Regions from separate parts of the Bacillus sp. JJ664 genome, predicted to be linked through region 1. Evidence: riboswitches for the same ligand, from Rfam matches in the RefSeq annotation. Region 1 holds a riboswitch; each other region holds the start of a gene.
What was found. A riboswitch is a leader RNA that binds a small molecule or an ion and turns the genes downstream of it on or off. The one in region 1 is predicted to bind S-adenosylmethionine.
Positions count from the first base shown of each region.

Region 2: another riboswitch for S-adenosylmethionine. It lies ahead of V7056_RS01940 (methionine ABC transporter ATP-binding protein); the one in region 1 lies ahead of V7056_RS05390 (trans-sulfuration enzyme family protein).
Region 3: another riboswitch for S-adenosylmethionine. It lies ahead of metK (methionine adenosyltransferase); the one in region 1 lies ahead of V7056_RS05390 (trans-sulfuration enzyme family protein).
Region 4: another riboswitch for S-adenosylmethionine. It lies ahead of V7056_RS04480 (bifunctional homocysteine S-methyltransferase/methylenetetrahydrofolate reductase); the one in region 1 lies ahead of V7056_RS05390 (trans-sulfuration enzyme family protein).

Region 1 covers NZ_JBALMS010000033.1:16,218-19,473, forward strand. The annotation lists gene V7056_RS05385 (trans-sulfuration enzyme family protein) at 1-753, opposite strand, end outside; gene V7056_RS05390 (trans-sulfuration enzyme family protein) at 759-1,928, opposite strand; SAM riboswitch class I at 2,010-2,113, opposite strand; gene V7056_RS05395 (ATP-dependent DNA helicase) at 2,205-3,256, opposite strand, start outside.
Region 2 covers NZ_JBALMS010000011.1:34,808-38,063, reverse strand. The annotation lists gene gcvH (glycine cleavage system protein GcvH) at 1-75, shown strand, start outside; gene V7056_RS01955 (ribonuclease M5) at 288-638, shown strand; gene V7056_RS01950 (thioredoxin family protein) at 652-975, shown strand; gene V7056_RS01945 (hypothetical protein) at 1,435-1,797, shown strand; SAM riboswitch class I at 1,861-1,971, shown strand; gene V7056_RS01940 (methionine ABC transporter ATP-binding protein) at 2,108-3,121, shown strand; gene V7056_RS01935 (methionine ABC transporter permease) at 3,123-3,256, shown strand, end outside.
Region 3 covers NZ_JBALMS010000050.1:29,157-32,412, forward strand. The annotation lists gene pckA (phosphoenolpyruvate carboxykinase (ATP)) at 1-883, opposite strand, end outside; SAM riboswitch class I at 1,205-1,317, shown strand; gene metK (methionine adenosyltransferase) at 1,526-2,722, shown strand; gene V7056_RS08965 (hypothetical protein) at 2,768-3,256, opposite strand, start outside.
Region 4 covers NZ_JBALMS010000027.1:11,656-14,911, forward strand. The annotation lists gene shc (squalene--hopene cyclase) at 1-1,148, shown strand, start outside; SAM riboswitch class I at 1,274-1,377, shown strand; gene V7056_RS04480 (bifunctional homocysteine S-methyltransferase/methylenetetrahydrofolate reductase) at 1,454-3,256, shown strand, end outside.

The sequences.
Region 1 (3,256 bases):
TACATCCATCCGAACTTTTAATGTTTTCAGACCCCTTAATGTTAACCAACAATCCTGTGGACCTAAAACTGCGCCGAATGAATTTTGTATAGTATATAAATCTCTTGCTAGTTCTTCAGAATTAACAACTGCTAAACCACCAATTACATCGCTATGTCCTGCGATAAATTTAGTCGCACTATGAACTACGATATCAGCGCCCAAATCTAAAGGTTTTTGAAAATATGGTGACAGAAAACTATTATCAACAATGACAATTACATCATTTCTTTTCGCAATCTTAATTGCTTCTCTTAAATCAGTAATTTTCAGCAAGGGGTTTGAAGGTGTTTCTAAATATAGTCCTTTTGTATTTGACTTAATTGCTGATTCGATTTCACTAATCTCTGATGCATCTACAAATGTAAACTCAATTCCAAATCGATTTAATACCTTAGTCGCTATACGGAACGTTCCTCCATATACATCTTCACAAATAACGATATGATCTCCAGCCGAAAAAAGCGAGAGAACTGAAGAAATGGCTGCCATTCCTGATGAAAAAGCAAATCCTCTAACGCCGTTCTCTAATTGTGCAATTGTATTTTCTAAAGCTTCTCTCGTCGGATTTCCACTTCTTGCATAATCATATTTACCTATAGTTTCAATATTGGGTTGATGGAAAGTTGATGCTTGATAAATTGGAATGCTTAATGCACCAGTATAGGGGTCAACTTCATTACCGTTATGAATTAATTTCGTACCAAACTTCATACTCATCACCCTAATGCATTCTCTAAATCAATTAGTAAATCATCTATATGTTCTATACCGACAGATAATCTTAATGTATGGTCATCTAGACCAAGCTTTCTTTTAAAATCCTCGGGCATTTCTGAATGTGTTTGTGTATGTGGGTAAGTAATCAGTGACTCTACTCCACCTAAACTTTCGGCAAATGTAATGACATTTACACTGCTAAGCACTTTTTCTACGATCCTTACACTTTTCACTTTAAACGAAATCATTGCACCAAAGCCACTTGCTTGTTTTTTTATAATTGAATACCCTTTATGATTAGGAAGCCCTACGTAAAAAACATCTGTTACATTAGGATGATTTTCTAGAAATTCCGCAAGAATAATCGCATTTCTTTGACAGTATTCCATTCTTACATGTAGTGTTTTAATTCCTCTTAAAATGAGCCATGAATCAAACGGTGCTAAAGTAGCGCCTGTTGATTTTTGATAAAAACGAATTCTTTCATTTGTTTTCTCCGAGTTTGTCACTACAAATCCCGCTAAAGTATCATTATGACCACCTAAATATTTCGTACCACTATGAACAACGATATCTGCTCCTAATTCGATCGGTCTAAAGAAATAAGGCGTTAAAAAAGTATTATCAACGATCACAACGATATTTCGTTCTTTGGCAATTTCAACAACCCGTTTTAAATCAGTTACCTTCATCATTGGATTTGAAGGAGTTTCAATAAATATACCTCTTGTGTTTTCTTTAATCGAATCTAGGATATTGTCAATTTCTGTTGTATCAACAAAATTATGCTCAATACCATAAGGCGAATAAATTTCTTCAAATAATCGATATGTACCACCATATAAGTCATCGGAAACAATTACATGATCGCCTTTTTTAAATAAACTAAGAACTGCAGTGACAGCAGCGTTCCCTGTTGAGAATGCTACTCCAAATTCTGCATTTTCTAATTTAGCTACTGTGTTTTCAACTTCTTCACGGGTAGGGTTTTGTAAACGAGCATAATCATATCCAGTCGATTGATGAAGCCCTTCATGTTTAAATGTTGCTGATTGATAAATTGGGTAACTTATTGCACCTGTTAATGGATCATAACCTTTACTACCATGTACTGCAACCGTCTCAATTGATTTTTGTTTCGATTTTGAAACCACATTCGTATTTGTCATATTGAAATCCTCCATTTATCAAAATAAAAAAACCACTTCCTAAAAAATAAGAAGTGGTTATGTCTCAAAATAAACATATCGTCCTTATCTTCCAGGTTTATACCTGCAGGATTTAGCACTTTCTAGTATAAAACTAGAGTTGCCGGGTTTCGTCGGGCCAGTCCCTCCACCGCTCTTGATAAGAATATTTAATTTTATAATTACAAGTATATTAATAAATCTGACAATTATCAATCATTATTTGAATTTTTTATTTTTTAATGGATTATGACCTACTTATTTCCATTCGTCTGGCATTAAGTTTTGATAAAGCATACTTTGATATCGATCATCGATTAATAATAATGTTCCTTCGTCTTCTTCAGAACGTATGACACGTCCACCAGCTTGCATTACTTTATTCATCCCAGGGAACACATATGAATAATAATAACCGTTCTTACCAACTTCATTAAAATGATCTCTTAAAATATTTCTTTCTAAACAAAGCTGTGGTAAACCTACACCGACAACTACTACCCCATTTAATCGATCACCTTTTAAATCGATTCCTTCAGAAAAGATTCCACCTAGTACAGCAAATCCAACTAGTGTTTCTGCATTATGTTGATCAAATTTGAGTAAAAAATCTTCTCGTTCCTCTTCGGTCATCCCATTTTCTTGGACAATTATTTCTACTTCGCCATACTTCTCAGTAAACAATCCAACACTTTGGCTTAAATACTGATAGGATGGGAAAAAAATTAAATAATTTCCTTTTTTAGATCTAATATTTTCATATATAGATGTTACTAATTGGTCTAATGTTTTTGAACGATCATTAAATCTTGTTGAAATCGGATTTACTTCAACCTTTAGCTGTTCTTTTAAAAATGGTGAATCAATTTTAATGGTATAATCACGTTCAATATCACCGAGCATATCTTGAAAGTATTGAAGAGGTGTTAATGTTGCTGAAAAATAAATAGTAGAATGAAATTTTTTAATCACATCATTTACAATTGTTGATGGATCAATGCAAAATAATTTCAAGTGAACTTCACTTTTGTATAATTCTAAATAAGAAACATATTTTTCATCATAGTAACTAGCAATCTTTACAAAATTTTGAGATTCAAAATATGTATCTAACAACAATTGCTTACGTTCAGGATCCTCTTCATCTGGTAGGCTTAATTCAGCAATCTCTACAAACTCTCTTATTAAATCAACAAATTCCTCATCTAATTTACCCCAGACTGACATTTCTTGATCTTGCCATTTTTTTCGAAGATTAATGAAAGATTGATTGATATGACCAACGCTCTCAACTAATGCTATATTTGATC
Region 2 (3,256 bases), on a different contig from region 1:
GAAGCTTCTAACACTTCTGAATATGAAGAGTTAATGTCTGCTGAAAAATACGAAGAAATGATCAATCAAGATTAATTATCTATTAAAAGCGTCCAATTATGGGCGCTTTTCTTAATTTATGTGTATACTGATAAATACAAAATACTTTTTTTATGTTATTTATGTCTTGGTTTTGGGTTAGTTTAATTTCCTTTCATGAAAAAAAGGAAACAACAAACGAAAATAGAATATACTATATAAATGAAATAAGCTTTAGAGTCCTTTACAATAGGTGATGCCCAGTGAATATTGAAGATCAAAGAAAAGTAATCATTGTCGAAGGTACTACTGATAAAAGAAAAATACAATCTATCATTAAAGAACCTGTAGATATCATTTGTACAAATGGAACTGTAGGAACAACTAAATTAGATGAACTAGCCGAAATGTTAGATTTTAGAGAAATCTATGTGCTAGTTGATGCTGATGAGGCTGGAGAAAAACTGAGAAGATTGTTAAAAAGAGAATTTCCACAAGCGGAGCATTTGTATATAGACAGAAGCTATCGTGAAGTTGCAACAGCCCCAAGTCAACATTTAGCAAGTGTATTATTAGGAGCGGATATTTCCGTTTTTACAGACTATTTAAGAACAATTTAAGAGGATTAATGATATGTACCAGTGGACAAAGAATGAATTAATGCAACGTATAGAATCAAAAGAAACAACAATTTTATATATATATACCGCTATGTGTGGTACTTGCCAAGTAGCATCTAAAATGTTAGAAATCGTAAATGAAATACTGCCTAACTTACCATTATCAAAGCAAAATATTAATGATCTAACACAAGAAGCTCAAGCTTGGAAAATTGAAAGTGTACCTTGTCTACTCATCTTCGACAAAGGAGAAATCAAACAAAAAATATACGCTTTCCAATCTGTTCCGTACTTACATGACTTATTAAAAAAACATAATCTATATATTAAACGATGAATATTAAGAGATCGAGAAGTCCTCTTGATAATAAAAAATGACGACTAATTTACAAGTGATTAGTTGTCATTTTTTATTTTTTTAAAGCTTTTTTTAAAGAATTTTGCTTGTTGAGTATTAAAAAGACAGAAGTTGATTACAACGGAAGGTGCTCGACTCTCCTGTAGGGAACGCGGGAAAGCTGAGACCCCGGAGGACTAGCCGAGGAGGCTCAGCTCTCGCCCCTCGGAAAGCGAGCAACCTGGAGTTGTAATCAACTAACGCATTCTCAAGTACGAAAAAATGTTTCAACAATGACTATATTTTATTACCCAACTTCTGACATATTTCTTGGGAAATAAGGTGAAAGTTGTAGAATGACATGTGTTTATCCATGGTAATTGTCGAGCGAAAAGTAAAGAACATTACATCTATCTATGAGAAAATAGTTTTAAAGAATTCGGGAGAGGTGTAAACGATATGGAAATTAAGGAGTGGGTTGGACAAGCTAGAAATTTATTTATTAATAAGGAATATTTACAAATAATTTTACCGATTGAAGATCGAATTATCGAATTAAATTGTCTTAATGAGAAATCATATATCAAATTTAGCAAGAAAGCTCCATTTATTGAAATATTAGATCGAGCTATTCCACAATTAAGAATTAATTTAACGAAAGATGGTTGGAAATCGTTAAATTTAGGAAGGGAACGCTTAGGTCTATTATTAAAGTTAAATGACGCTTCTTACGAGGGGAATTATCGATTATTATTACTCATTGAAACAATTTTTCAATATACGAGTGTGGAGAATGAGAAAAAACTTTTAGAAAATTGTTGACAACTTATGTCTAAGTTTGTAGAATGAAAATTACATTAAACAACCGAATATTTGATACGTTAACTCTTATCGAGAGAGGTGGAGGGACTGAGCCCTGTGAAACCCAGCAACCGTCAATGCTTGTCATTGAAATGGTGCTAATTCCTGCAAAGCAATTGCTTTGAGAGATGAGAGAAAGGCTTACTTTTTATGTTAAACCTTTCTACTCATGCGAGTAGAAAGGTTTTTTTGTTTTTTAAGACTAAAAAAGTATGCTCTTACAAAAAATTGAAAAGAGGGTTGTTAGAATGTTTGAGAGGAGAAATCATGAATGATTCAAATAAATAATGTAAGTAAGATATATAGGAGTAAGAAAGGCACTGTAACCGCGGTAAAGGATGTTTCATTAACAATTGAAGCAGGTGAAATCTTTGGCATGATCGGATATAGCGGTGCTGGGAAAAGTACGTTATTACGAATGCTAAACGGACTTGAAATTCCAACAGATGGTGACGTAATCGTTAATGGGAAATCAATAACAAAGTGTTCATCAGCAGAACTTCGAAAATCAAGACAAAAAATCGGGATGATATTCCAACACTTTAACTTATTATGGTCTAGAACAGTTTTAGACAATATACTTTTCCCGCTTGAAATTGCAAATGTTTCAAAAAAGGAACGTGTTGAGCGTGCGAAGGAATTAATCAAGCTTGTTGGGCTTGAGGGAAGAGAAAATGCTTATCCTTCAGAACTAAGTGGTGGTCAAAAACAGCGCGTTGGTATTGCAAGAGCATTAGCAAATAATCCAGATGTTTTATTATGTGATGAAGCTACTTCTGCATTAGATCCGGAAACAACTGACTCAATACTTTCACTACTAACAAGTATTAATAAACAACTAGGTATTACGATCGTTATGATTACACATGAAATGCATGTTATTCAAAAAGTTTGTCAGCGAGTAGCTGTAATGGAAAATGGAAAAGTAGTTGAAGAAGGACATGTAGTTGATGTATTCACTCATCCACAACAAGAAATTACAAAAAAATTTGTAAAGCAAATTAGAGGAACTGATGAGGAATTTAATCAACAAGTAATTATAGAAACCAATGGGAATGATACAACTTATAGGCTTACATTTAAAAATGGACAAGCTAATCAACCCCATATATCTGAAGTAGTAAAGCACTTTGATATTGAAATCAATATTTTGCAAGGAAAAATTGTTCAAACCGCTGAAGGGTCATACGGAACACTAACTATTCAACTTGTAGGAGATTTAAATAACATCAAAGAGGCAATTTCTTACTTAGAATCAAAGCAAGTTGAAGTGGAGGTAGCGTAATATGACACAACTTTTTCCGAATGTTGATTGGGAAACAATGATCTTAGCAACACAAGAAACATTATTTATGACAGTAATAGCAGCTTTAGCTACTTTTATTTTAGGGTTAATTATTGGTTTGCTATTATTCTTAAC
Region 3 (3,256 bases), on a different contig from region 1:
ATACTGTGCCAAATTTAATAGCAGAGAAAATTTGAGGCTCTTTTTCAAATGTTAAATTAATACATTTTGCATAGCAGCCACCTTCGATATTGAAAACACCATTGTCTGACCAACCATGCTCATCATCACCGATTAATTTACGGTCTGCGTCAGCTGATAATGTTGTTTTACCTGTACCAGAAAGACCGAAGAATAATGCTACATCACCTTCATTACCAACATTTGCTGAGCAATGCATAGGTAATACATTGTTCTGTGGTAATAGGAAATTCATAATTGAGAAAATTGATTTTTTCATTTCTCCTGCATATTCAGTACCACCGATTAGAATAATACGTTTTTCAAACGAAATAATAACGAATGCTTCTGAGTTCGTACCATCTACAACTGGATCAGCTTTAAAAGTTGGAGCAGAAACAATTGTAAATTCTGATTGGTGTGTAAGTAATTCTTCTTCAGTAGGGCGGATGAATAACTGATGAGCAAATAAATTATGCCATGCAAATTCATTAATAACTTGGATTGGTAAACGATATCCAGTGTCAGCTCCAGCAAATCCTTTAAATTGGAATAATTCGTTTCTATCTTTTAAGTAAGTAAGTACTTTACTATATAATTTTTCAAACACATCTGAAGAGATTGGTTGATTTACTGCTCCCCAATCAATTAAGTTTTCAACAGATGCTTCATTTACTATAAATTTATCTTTTGGTGAACGGCCAGTATATTTTCCCGTTGATACACTAACTGCCCCCGTTGACGTTAGAATACCTTCTTGTCTTGTTAGAACTTTTTCAACTAGCTCAGAAACGCTAAGTTGGTTATACATGCGATTACTTGAAAGTAATTCATTCAATTCAATATTTACATCAACTGTCTTCATATACTAATACCATCCTTTAAATATAATTTGTCTGCCATGTAGGTATCTCGTTAATTAGTATAACACATTTATTTTAATAGTGTATACTATTAGTTGGTAAAATGTGTAACGAAATTATTAAAAATCTTAAAATGAGTAAAACGGTATACTTAAAGGAGTTAAATAGCTTGTATGAAAGATATTATTAGGTATTACCCATTTAATAGGAATGAATGTAAAGTGTGTGATGATTTTTTATTTATGGTGAAATGTGTCTAAAGTATGATGAAAATTGTTGACAAGAAAGTTTATTTTTAATATGATACTTTTCATACGGATACTCTCTTATCCCGAGTAGGTGGAGGGATACAGGCCCTACGAAGCCCAGCAACCTCACTTTAAGTGAAAGGTGCTGAACCTGATGCAAGGCAATTTATTGTCTTGGACGATAAGAGCGAAAGGCAAATAACAAAACCTTTCCTCAAGCAATATGGATAAGAGGAAGGCTTTTTTTTTGCTCAAAACTTAAATACAGATGGCAATTTCGTAATTTACACTGAGTTATCTTTATCTTAAATGGGAAACATAAGATATAGGAAAACATTTTTCTAATCTTATGTTGAGAAAAAAGAGATCCGTCAATTCAATTTAGGAGGGGACTCAATGTCACAACGTCGTTTATTTACTTCAGAATCAGTTACAGAAGGACATCCAGATAAAATCTGTGACCAAATTTCAGATTCAATTCTTGATGCAATTTTAGCTAATGATCCAAATGCTCGTGTAGCAGCGGAAACTTCAGTTACAACAGGTCTAGTACTTGTTGCAGGTGAAATCACAACTTCTACTTATGTAGATATCCCAAAAATCGTTCGCGAAACAATTCGTGAAATCGGTTATGACCGAGCAAAATACGGATTTGATGCAGATACATGTGCAGTATTAACTTCTATTGATGAGCAATCAGCTGATATAGCTTTAGGTGTAGACCAAGCATTAGAAGCACGTGAAGGAAGCATGTCAGATGAAGAAATCGAAGCAATCGGAGCTGGAGACCAAGGTTTAATGTTCGGTTTTGCTGTAAACGAAACACCTGAATTAATGCCACTTCCAATTTCTTTATCTCATAAAATCGCACGTCGTCTAACTGAAGTAAGAAAGAATGAAACAGTTTCATACTTACGTCCAGATGGTAAAACTCAAGTAACAGTTGAGTATGATGAAAACAACAAACCAGTTCGTATTGATGCAATTGTTGTATCTACACAACATGGTCCAGAAGCAACTCAAGAACAAATCGAAAATGATATTAAAGAACTTGTTATTAAACCAGTTGTACCAGCTGAGTTAATCGATGAAAATACTAAATTCTTTATCAACCCAACAGGCCGTTTCGTAATCGGTGGACCTCAAGGGGATGCAGGATTAACAGGTCGTAAAATCATCGTTGATACTTACGGTGGATATGCTCGTCACGGTGGTGGAGCATTCTCTGGTAAAGATGCAACTAAGGTTGACCGTTCTGCTGCTTATGCTGCACGTTACGTTGCGAAAAACATCGTAGCTGCTGGATTAGCTGATAAAGCTGAAGTTCAATTAGCATACGCAATTGGTGTTGCGAAACCAGTATCTATTGCAATTGATACTTTTGGTACAGGTAAAGTTTCAGAAGAAAAACTTGTGGAAGTTATTCGCAATAACTTTGACTTACGTCCAGCAGGAATTATCAAAATGCTTGACCTACGTCGTCCAATTTACAAACAAACTGCTGCTTATGGTCACTTCGGCCGTACAGATATCGACCTTCCTTGGGAGCGTACTGATAAAGCAGAAACTTTAAAAACTGAAGCTGGTCTTTAATTAAAAAAGAGACTGTATACAGTATATGCTGTTACAGTCTCTTTTTTATTTTAAGCTTAATTCATCGATTAAATGTTTAAATGTATAATACGCTGGTTTGGGTGTATAATCATCTTTCATGAGTCCGAACTGATGAAATAAGTCATCTTTTGAACTATTGGCATCTCTTAGTCTAAAAAATTCGTAATGAGTAATGTTGAGCTGCTGATGAATATGATAGATTGTACGGATTGTCTCAATAACTTTAACCTGTTGATCATATGACCGTTCTAATTGGATAAATGGGTTCTTTCCTGTTGGCCAACCATTCTCAGTTATTCGAATTGGTAAAGAGCTAGGAAAGCCGTTAAGAGCTAGTATTTCATTTCGAAACTTTTGCAATAAATTCTCTACTGAAGAGGTTACTTCATTAATATTTAGTGGTTTTTCAAAAACATCGACATAAAAATTATGACCTACATAATCAACTGCCCGGATAAATTCATTGCCACCCTTCTTAACAAGGTCTTTCCAAAAATTAGGTAATGTTTTTTC
Region 4 (3,256 bases), on a different contig from region 1:
AATTTATATTAGAAAGAATCGAAACAAACGGTACATTTTATAGCTACGCTAGTTCAACATTTTATCTAATTTATGCATTATTAGCACTTGGATACAAAATTAGTTCAATTGAAATCCAACAAGCATTAAGTGGTTTAATCTCATATTCATTTGAAACAGAAGATGGTATTCATATTCAAAATTCTCCCTCACAGGTTTGGGATACAGCGCTACTTTCCTATGCATTACAAGAAGCAGGTGTTCCCACGACAGATACATCAATTAAAAAGTCCGTTGATTACTTAAATAAAAAACAGCAAGTCTTAAAAGGTGATTGGTCGAAGCATGCAAAAAAAATCAGCCCTGGGGGTTGGGGATTTTCGGAAGTTAATTCATTTATTCCAGATAATGATGATACAAGTGCAGCACTAAGAGCATTAACAAGAAGTGCTATGTTAGACCCAACACAACTTGAAAAATGGCAAAAAGGGATTCAGTTTTTATTAGGCTTGCAAAATCATGATGGTGGATGGGGCGCATTTGAAAAAAATGTAACAAATAAATGGTTAACATATTTGCCAATAGAAAATGCCAAGGATGCCATCATTGATCCATCGACCGCAGATTTGACGGGTCGTGTTTTAGAATTTATTGGGAACTATACAACAGTTGAGCCAGAAGATGAACAGGTTAAAAAGACGATAAAGTGGATTTTAAATAATCAAGAAAAAAATGGTAGCTGGTATGGTAGATGGGGAATTTGCTATATTTATGGAACTTGGGCGGCTATTACTGGTTTAAGATCAATTGGCGTTTCCAAAAATCATGAAGCACTTCAAAAGGCAACTAAATGGCTCTTAAGTGTGCAAAATGATGATGGAGGATGGGGAGAGTCAGGTTTTTCAGCTATAAAAAAATGTTATGTACCGTTAAAATATAGTACACCTAGTCAAACGGCATGGGCAGTTGATGCATTATTAACGATTTTAGATAAAGATAATGATGTGATTAAAAGAGGTATTCAATATTTACTGTCACAAAAAAATAAAACCGCAAAAGAACTAAACTATCCAACAGGTCTAGGCTTACCAGGTGGTTTTGATATTCATTACCATAGTTATCAACATATATATCCTCTACTTGCATTGGCACATTATTATTACAAATAATATTATTATGTAAACTAGATAAATCGAAAAATAGTAAATTGTGTCCATTTTTCAAATTTTCATAAAATATGTTTCTTTAATTGGTTAAGTATAGTAAACTAGTCATATTAAAAATAACTGAATATTCCTTATCGAGAGTGGTGGAGGGACTGGCCCTTTGAAACCCGGCAACTTTAGCTTTAGCTAAAAAGTGCTAAATCCAGCATGTTTTTAACATGAGAGATAAGGCGTGGATTGTAGATAACGTCATTCTTTCATTTAGAAAGAATGGCGTTTTTATTTTTGTATGTAAGGGAAGTGATCGAGTGGGACTGTTGGAAAAATTAAGTAACGGAATTGTATTAGGTGATGGAGCTATGGGGACTCTGTTATATTCTGGTGGATTACATAGTTGTTTTGAAGAACTAAACATTACTGAACGAGATCGAATTATCCATATTCATGAACAATATATTAATGCTGGTGCAGAGGTCATTCAAACAAATTCATATGGAGCAAATGCTGGGAAACTAAGACAGCATGGATTGGAAAAATTAGTTAAACAAATCAATCAAATGGCTGTCAGAAATGCCAGAGAAGCATCTAAAGGAAGAGCACTAATTCTAGGTGGAATTGGTGGTATGAAATACATCGGGTCAACTTTTGCAACACCGTTAGAAAGAGAAATCATGTTGTTAGAACAAGCATCTGCCTTACTTGAAGAAGGTGTAGATGGCATCATGCTTGAGACCTTTTATGATGAACATGAATTATATGATGCTGTTACCTTACTTAGAGAACGCACGGACATTCCAATCATTGCCCAAGTGACATTACAAGAAATCGGTGTTATGCAAAGTGGCCAATATATAGAAAGAATTCTCCCGAAATTAGTAGATTTAGGAGCGGATGTAGTCGGAATCAATTGTCATTTAGGTCCACTGCATATGATTGAATCATTAAATACGGTTGCTTTACCGAAAAAAGGATTTTTATCGGCTTTTCCAAACTCAGGTCTTCCTTTGTATGAAGAAGGGAAATACGTATATAAATCAAATCCAGAATATTTTGAAGATATGGCAAAACCTTTTATTGAACAAGGCGTTCGTTTGATTGGTGGTTGTTGTGGTACAACACCCGCACACATTGCCGCATTACGCAATAAAATAGATAATTTAAAGCCTGTCACAAAAAAAGTAGTCAACAATCGAACGATTACAATTAAAATACCAAAGCAACCTGAACAAAAAAATGAAACGCTAGCTGAAAAAGCAAAACAGAGAACTACTATCATCGCTGAGCTAGATCCACCAAAAACGTTACAAACTAGACGATTTTTTGAAGGGGCAAAGGCTTTAAATAATGCAGGAGCAGATGCGATTACATTAGCAGATAACCCGTTAGCTTCACCAAGGATTTCTAATGTAGCCATTGCGTCCATGTTACAACGTTTAAATATTCCAGTACTAACTCATTTAACTTGCCGAGATCGAAATATGATTGGTCTTCAATCACATTTAATGGGGTTATCGACTTTAGGTTTAAATGAAGTATTAGCAATTACTGGTGACCCGGCAAGAGTAGGAGACTTCCCAGGTGCTACATCGGTATATGATGTTGCTTCGTTTGAACTTATTCGCATGATCAAAGAAATGAATGAAGGTAGATTGTATTCTGGAAAAAGCTTAGGAAACGGAACAAGATTTTCAGTCGCTGCTGCATTTAATCCAAATGTAAGAAAAATGGATGCAGCTATTAAAAGACTAGAAAAGAAGGTTGAAGCAGGTGCAGATTACTTTTTAACTCAGCCTGTTTATGATTTAGAAACAATCGATCGTTTGTATGAATCTACAAAACATATCAATCAACCAATATTTATTGGCATCATGCCATTAATTAGTAAAAAGAATGCAGATTTTATTCATTATGAAGTACCGGGAATTACCTTAACAGATGAAGTTAGAAATCGAATTGACATCAATGATCCTACATTAGCAATTGAAGAAGGTAAAAACATTGCAAAAGAACTTGTAGATTATGCAATTGATAAATTTAATGGAATCTACTTGATTACTCCATTCTTAAAATATGAAATTACTGAAGAATTAATCCAATACACTAAAACTCGT